Regions from separate parts of the Psychrobacillus sp. FSL K6-2365 genome, predicted to be linked through region 2. Evidence: riboswitches for the same ligand, from Rfam matches in the RefSeq annotation. Region 2 holds a riboswitch; the other holds the start of a gene.
What was found. Region 2 has a riboswitch for cobalamin ahead of MKY29_RS03755 (ABC transporter substrate-binding protein). Riboswitches for the same ligand answer to the same signal wherever they lie in the genome.
Positions count from the first base shown of each region.

Region 1 (4,209 bases), 470 kb from region 2:
ACAATCTACCGTAAGGTAGAGAGGTTCCCTTCTACTCGACTACTTCAAGAGGGAGTAAAGTCTTTTTCTTACTAAAGTAACGAAGCGTTTTAGTTGAAGAAGTAATGCTGTAAAGTTCGGATCCTAGTTGTGAAATCACCGGTCATGTTATTCAATCAGGCCAGATTGCATAACGATTTTTTACGGGGCAGTTCCAAAAGTCGATATTTGCTCGATTTTTGGAACTACCCTTTTTATTGGTTGAAATCCCTATTTCTTAAATATTTACATGGGGATGGGCTATTTAGATTAATGATGGAGTTAGGACGAATAATATATGATTCGATTCATCACTTTTGTTCAAAAACCGGTGTTTAACATTTGGTGGAATGCGCACGACATCTCCTTCATTTAGAAAGTATTCGGTGCCTTCCAGTTCGACATACGCTTGTCCTTTCATCACGACAGCAATTTCTTCTTGGTTATAGTGTGAATAGTGACTTTCAGTAGTACTTGCGTGTGCATTTAAATCCATTAGTAAGAGTTCAATATGTGCTTTCATGAAATCTGGTGTTAACACATCATAGACAATATGGTCACTATTCTCACGATATACTTTCTTTCGATCATGTTTTCTCGAAATGAGCGAATCCGTATCAATTTCATTAATGAAGAGGGTAAAGAGTGGTACATTTAATGCCTTTGCAATTAGTTTTAGTACACTTAAAGATGGATTTGCTTGTCCTCTTTCTATTTGGCTAATAAGTGAAGTGCTAATCCCAGCATAATCAGCGAACTCACGAATTGTCATACCACTCTTTTTACGATAATTTAATACGGTTTGTCCGAGACGATGATCGTTCATAGTAAAACCCCTTTCTACAATAATGTATGTTTAACTCATTTTGTGCTGACATACTAAACATAGCGAAATAATACTTTTTTCAATTACATAAATATTTTATACTTACCCTTGTACATTATAATAAATTAATTTTATTATTGTAAATAATTATCTAGGAGGACCAGAATTGAAATCTCCTCATATTTCTTACGCACTCTTATTTTTTGGCGTATTCGCATTATCGTCTTCAGCTATCTTTGTGAAATTAGCAGATGCACCTGCTACAATTACAGCATTTTATCGAATGTTTTTTGCAACTGTAATACTTTTTCCATTTTTATTAGTTAATAAAAAGAACCGACAAGAATTACGTTTGTTATCAAAAAAACAATGGGGACTCGGATTATTATCAGGGGCGTTTCTAGCAGCACATTATGTATTGTGGTTTGAATCATTAAATTACACATCTGTTGCAAGCTCGACGGTTATTGTCACATTACAACCACTCTTTTCGATGATTGGCGGTTATTTTTTATTCAAGGAGCGTTTCAGTAAAGGGGCTATAATGGGCTTTCTTGTAGCGATTGCCGGAAGTATTGTCATTGGATGGCAGGATTTTCAAATTAGTGGACTAGCATTATTTGGCGATATACTTGCACTTATTGCGGCAGGCATCATAACAGCTTACTTTTTCATTGGTCAGCATGTACGTAAAAGGCTATCTCTTATCCCATATTCAGTTATTAGTTACGGGAGCAGTACATTGCTTTTAGGTGTTTTTGCTTTTTGTCAGCAAACACCCTTCTTTAATTACTCTGTACAAACATGGTGGTCCTTTATTGGATTGGCGTTTATTGCGACAATTTTAGGGCAAACAATTTTCAATTGGTTGTTGAAATGGCTAAGTACCTCCATTATTTCAATGAGTATATTAGGAGAGACAATTGGAACCTGTATACTCGCGTATTTCATTTTGATGAAGTCATTTCTTTACAACAAGGTATGGGTATCGTACTTATCTTAATCGGTCTAGCATTATTTTTACTACAGAATAGAAATAAAGAATAAATAATAGAGACTAATTGGCGGTACGAGAATAGATTAAATTAAAACACATATTAGAATAATACCTTTTAATTAATAAACGCTCAAAATCTATAAAACTGCATAACAAAAGAGCCTCTGAAAAACCTCTAGGTTCCCCTTTTCTTATTAACTTAATTTTAAGGAAGTATAAAGTGAAGTCAGAACTGTAAAGAATCTATTTGATACTTAAAACTCCTGAGAGGAAGGGTAGGTAGTTTAACAATGAGAAATATTATGATGGAGCTATATTATATTATTTTAGTCACTTGAAAATAGTGAAGAAATTTTATACATATGGGACTTTTTATAGATTTCTTGTTTAATAATATATTATCTATTGCTCCTATAAACACAATATGTTAGATTATATAAATGAACTAAACACAATATATAGTATGTTAACGATGAGAAGGTACCTTTATGGTTTAAAAGGGAATTCGGTAAAATGCCGAAGCTGTCCCCGCAACTGTAAGTGTGGACGACTGTTGGAATAGCCACTGCGAGCAATCGTGGGAAGGCCAACAGGAGAGTGAAACACGAGCCAGTAGACCTGCCTTTTCATCGGTAAGCAACACTTTCTTCGGGGGTTGAGAGGTGGGAGCGAAGGCCAATATCTCGAATGCTTGATATGTCTTGTTGTATCCTACACTTTTAATTTTGAGCGATGTCTCAGCCGAAGATGGCTGTGACATCGCTTTTTTGTGCTCTATTTCAAAGGGGAGTACCACATAAATGATTCAATTAAAAAATAGGAGGAATTCAAAATGACAATCATCTCAAACACTACTAAACAAGAAGTATTACATAATCTAATCAAAGAATTTGGGGAGGAAAAAATTGCTCCTCTTATAAAAACACATGAAAGATGGATGCAAAAGCACCCGGAAGGTACAATAGCTGCTTGGTCTAAGACAATGTCACTGGAAGCATTAAGTTTTCTAGATGAACAAGAAACTTATTGGACCTTTGTAGCAGCAAGAGTGCATTTAGCAGAGGTTTATGAACAAGTAGCTGAGAGAAGAAGCACAACTGCGGATGCAGTGTATACAAAATTTGCTAGTAATGTTCAACTGTTAAGTGAAAAAGGAATTTATGACAAACGTCTTAAACAAGCATACTCCCAGCAAGAATTAGAGCAGCTATCTGAAGTTCTCGTACAGGAAAGAGATTATTTATTTACTTATATCGGCCTCAAAACACTACTGGATCGGTATGTAGCGAAGGACTTTGATAAAACAATTGTAGAACTGCCTCAGGAACGTTGGCTTATTATTGCTATGACACTTATGAAAGACGAGCATGAAAATCGTTTAGAAAAAATAAAAGAATCATATTGGGCAATGAGTAATTTATATATGACAGTAGCAACACCAACACTTTCAAATGCCGGTAAACCTCATGGTCAGCTTTCTAGTTGTTTTATCGACACGGTAGACGATAGTCTTCAAGGTATCTACGATAGCAATACGGATGTAGCGACTCTTTCGAAATTTGGTGGCGGCATTGGTGTTTATATGGGTAAGGTGCGTAGCCGAGGGTCTTCCATTAGAGGTTTTGTTGGTGCTTCAAGCGGTGTACTTCCTTGGATTAAACAACTCAATAACACTGCAGTAAGTGTAGATCAGCTTGGCCAGCGTCAAGGTGCGGTGGCTGTTTATTTAGATGTTTGGCATAAAGATATTTTTACATTTTTAGATCTACGTTTAAATAACGGAGATGAACGCTTGAGAGCTCACGATATTTTTACTGGGGTGTGCTTGCCAGATTTATTTATGGAAAAAGTGGATGCTAGAGAGGAATGGCATTTATTTGACCCGCAAGAAGTTCGTCAGCTAAAGGGCTATTCGTTAGAAGATTTTTATGATGAAAAACGTGGAGATGGTTCCTTCCGCCAAAAATATGAGGAATGTGTAATCGATCATCGTTTGTCTCGAGAAACAGTTCCTGCTATCGATTTGATGAAGCGAATTATGCGCTCTCAGCTAGAGACAGGTGTTCCGTTTATGTTTTACCGCGATGAGGTCAATCGTAGCAATCCAAATAAACATGCCGGGATGATTTATAGTAGTAATCTTTGTACAGAAATTTTTCAAAATCAAAGCGCAACAACATTCGAGTCCATTCAAATAGAGGACGATATAATTGTCACTCGTCGTAAGCCAGGGGACTTTGTCGTATGTAATTTATCGTCTATAAATTTAGGACGAGCAGTTCCAGCGGATGTTTTGGAAAAGCTTATAAAAATTCAGGTTCGAATGCTTGATAACGTGATTGACCTAAACATGATTCCAGTTCCTCAA
Region 1 is NZ_JBBOOO010000001.1:256,553-260,761, forward strand. Features, by position in the region: partial or broken gene MKY29_RS01305 (helix-turn-helix domain-containing protein) at 284-905, opposite strand; partial or broken gene MKY29_RS01310 (DMT family transporter) at 1,011-1,891, shown strand; cobalamin riboswitch at 2,303-2,481, shown strand; gene MKY29_RS01315 (ribonucleoside-diphosphate reductase subunit alpha) at 2,674-4,209, shown strand, end outside.
Region 1: linked by a shared signal. The riboswitch ahead of MKY29_RS01315 (ribonucleoside-diphosphate reductase subunit alpha) and the one ahead of MKY29_RS03755 (ABC transporter substrate-binding protein) in region 2 are both predicted to bind cobalamin.

Region 2 (4,209 bases):
ATTAGTTCGTGGATTCGATCAATTGATCAATATATGGGGAGCAGACCATCACGGTTATATACCACGTATGAAAGCAGCAATTGAGGCGCTTGGGTATGAGCGTGAAAAACTTGAAGTATCAATTATACAAATGGTTCAACTATATAAAGACGGCGAAAAAATGAAAATGAGTAAACGTACTGGGAAAGCTGTTACAATGCGTGAGCTTGTGGAAGAAGTAGGTCTTGACGCAGTACGTTATTTCTTCGGTATGCGATCAGGCGATTCACATATGGACTTCGACTTAGACTTAGCTGTTTCTCAATCTAATGAAAACCCAGTGTTCTACGCTCAATATGCACATGCACGTATTTGTTCAATTTTACGATCAGCAGAAACGCAAGGCATGAAAGTGTCGACTGATTCACTTGAATTATTGCAAAGTGAAAAAGAATTAGATCTACTGAAGAAAATTGGTGACTTCCCACAAATAGTTGCAGATGCTGCAAAACTTCGTGCACCTCACCGAATTGCAATTTATATCCAAGAATTAGCTACGACATTCCATAGCTTCTATAATGCGGATAAAGTACTGAATGCGGATAACGTGACGCAATCAGAAGCTCGCCTTGCACTTGTAACAGCAGCACGTCAAACAATCTCAAATGCATTGCGCCTACTTGGTGTATCTGCACCTGAACAAATGTAATCCTAAACCCTCGACCTTGTTCGAGGGTTTTTCTAATTTTATGTAGTATACGATCATCAAGAATTTGGGGAAATAATCCTAACCGCAAGTAAATGCATCTCAAGAGCAAGTAAACATAACCCGTTCGCAAGTATTTCTATCTAGAACATAAGTAAGGGTACAGTGACACCAAGTAAACGACAAACGAAAGCAAGTAAACGTTAATTCCTCTCTTATATCAGAGCAATCTCCAAATTCTCAAGTTGAAAAATTGGAATTAACTTCCTAACCGCAAGTAAATGCATCTCAAGAGCAAGTATGCCTAGCCTATTCACAAGTATTTCTATCCTGAACGCAAGTAAAGGTCCAGTGACAACAAGAAAACAACAAAACAGAGCAAGTAAACGTTAATTCCTCTCTTATATCAGAGCAATCTCCAAAATATTAAGTTGGAAATTGGAATTAACTTCCTAACCGCAAGTAAATGCCTCTCAAGAGCAAGTAAACATAACCCGTTCGCAAGTATTTCTATCCTGAACGCAAGTAAAGGACCGGTGACAGCAAGTAAACGACAAACGAGAGCAAGTAAAAGTTAATTCCTCTCCTATATCAGAGCAATCTCCAAAATATCAAGTTGAAAAATTGGAATTAACTTCCTGAACGCAAGTAAATGCATCTCGAGAGCAAGTAAACATTACCCGTTCGCAAGTATTTCTATCTAGAACATAAGTAAGGGTACAGTGACACCAAGTAAACGACAAACGAAAGCAAGTAAACGTTAATTCCTCTCCTATATCAGAGCAATCTCCAAAATATCAAGTTGAAAAATTGGAATTAACTTCCTAACCGCAAGTAAATGCATCTCAAGAGCAAGTATGCCTAGCCTATTCACAAGTATTTCTATCCTGAACGCAAGTAAAGGACCGGTGACACCAAGTAAACGACAAACGAGAGCAAGTAAACGTTAATTCCTCTCTTATATCAGAGCAATCTCCAAATTATTAAGTTGAAAGGTTGGAATTAACTTCCTAACCGCAAGTAAATGCCTCTCAAGAGCAAGTAAGGATAACCCGTTCGCAAGTATTTCTATCCTGAACGCAAGTAAAGGTCCAGTGACAACAAGAAAACAACAAAACAGAGCAAGTAAACGTTAATTCCTCTCCTATATCAGAGCAATCTCCAAAATATCAAGTTGAAAAATTGGAATTAACTTCCTAACCGCAAGTAAATGCCTCTCAAGAGCAAGTATTCATAACCCGTTCGCAAGTATTTCTATCCTGAACGCAAGTAAAGGTCCAGTAACACCAAGAAAACAACAAACGAGAGCAAGTAAATGCAAGTTCATCCCTTACACAATAGCGGGGAGCAACTGTATGAGAGATATCCCCAGCCCAGCTATACGAAAGGGAATCTATACTTCACGAGAATGATATATATACGAAAGAGAATACACGCTTTACGAGAGCAATCTCTCAATATACAAGAGAGCTCAACTCCATCCCAAAGGTCGAACCACTCTATCCTCAAAGTTGAAGTCGACAGTCATAAAAAATAAGGTATAATGAAGACAAAGCAACATCAATAAATAAATGCATAGAGGTGCTCTAGTTACGGATTGCTAGAGTTAAAAGGGAAGCTGGTTAAAGTCCAGCACGGTCCCGCCACTGTAAGTGATGCAACACATCATAAGTCAGAAAACCTGCCTATATGCTTTACGCCCGTTACCTACGAGGATAGGTTTGGTGTAGGTCTGGCTCATTGTGTTTTCGTGCAGATTTATACCTATCTATCTCTCATCAATAGGATGGGAGATTTTTTATTGGCTTAAATAGGAGGAATGTAAAATGAAGAAATTATGGCAGTTATGGATGACATCCGCTTTAGCAGTTCTATTGCTAGTAGGATGCGGACAAGAAGAAGTTAAACCTGAAGAAAATACAGGAAGTACGCAACAAGAAACAGTAGTAGATGAAACAACTTTCCCAATTACAATGACCGATGCAGTCGGTACTGAAATTACATTAGAGGAAGCACCAAAAACAATCGTTTCTATGCAACCAAGTAATACAGAAATTTTATTTGCACTTGGATTAAATGATGAAATTGTTGGAGTTAATGATTACGATAACTACCCAGAAGAAGCGCTTGAAAAAGAGAAAATCGGTGGTATGGAATTCAACGTGGAAAAGATCTTAGCGATGAATCCGGATATTGTATTTGCTCATGAATCTGCCTTGGGTGTAGGTGAAGCTGGATTTCAACAAATTCGCGACGCTGGAGTAAAAGTATACGTAGTGAAAAATGCAACGGACTTCAATGAAACATATACAACAATTGAGGAAATTGGTCGTGCTACTGGTAAATCTGAGGAAGCACAACAAATTGTAGAAGATATGAAAGCAAAAGTAGCAGAAGTTAAAGAGAAAGTAGCAAAAGTAGAAACGAAGAAAACTGTATTCGTTGAAACTTCAGATGTTCCGGAAATTTATACACCTGGTAAAGAAACGTTCATGCAAGAAATCTTAGATATGGTGAATGCTGAGAATATTGCAGCGGATCAAGAAGGCTGGTTTAAAATAGAACCAGAAGAAATTGTTAACCGTAATCCGGACGTAATTATTGTAATGTATAGCTATGTAGAAGGAATTGTGGATAGCGTGAAAGCTCGTGACGGGTTCGATTCTATTACAGCAGTGAAAAACAATGAAGTTATACAAGTAGATGAAAACCTAACAAGTCGTACAGGTCCACGTCTTGCAGAGGGATTAGAAGAAGTAGCGAAAGCAATTTATCCAGAGGCTTTTAGTGAGTAAAGCCTTGATCGGCTACATCTTGTCCATAATAGCTCTTTTTGTAGCAATTTGGCTAGGTGTATCGGTCGGATCCGTAAAGGTACCGATCAGCACATTATGGGATACGGGAGCAGATGCAATCGCGACCAATATCGTTTGGAAAATTCGCATGCCACGTGTGGTGCTTGCAGGACTAGTAGGTGCATCACTAGCCATTGCAGGTGCTGCATTTCAAGGGTTATTAAAAAATCCGCTTGCCGATCCTTATACGTTAGGAGTGTCGTCCGGTGCCTCAGTTGGCGCCGTGGCTACGCTCTTTTTCGGTATTTCGGTGCCGTTTCTAGGAATATTCACATTGCCTGTTTTCAGTATGATTGGGGCTCTAGTTACGATGCTACTTGTTATTACATTTGCCAAGCTAGTCGATCGTTCGATGAAAATGGAAACAATTATTTTGACTGGAATTATTTTTAGTTCTTTTTTAGGTTCTGTAATTTCGTTAATGATTGCATTGACAGGAGAAGAATTGAGACAAATTATTGGATGGCTACTCGGAAGTGTATCAATGCGCGGATGGAGTTTTGTTCAAATGGCATTGCCGTTTGTAGTTATTGGCACGATTTTATTGTGGTTAAACAGAAGAGAGTTAAATGCAATGTTATTTGGAGAAGAACGTGCACAGCATTTAGGGGTCAATGTGAAAAAGCGGAAAATGATGATTTTAATTGGCGGCTCCATGCTGACAGGAAC
Region 2 is NZ_JBBOOO010000001.1:727,796-732,004, forward strand. Features, by position in the region: gene argS (arginine--tRNA ligase) at 1-688, shown strand, start outside; cobalamin riboswitch at 2,248-2,388, shown strand; gene MKY29_RS03755 (ABC transporter substrate-binding protein) at 2,512-3,480, shown strand; gene MKY29_RS03760 (FecCD family ABC transporter permease) at 3,485-4,209, shown strand, end outside.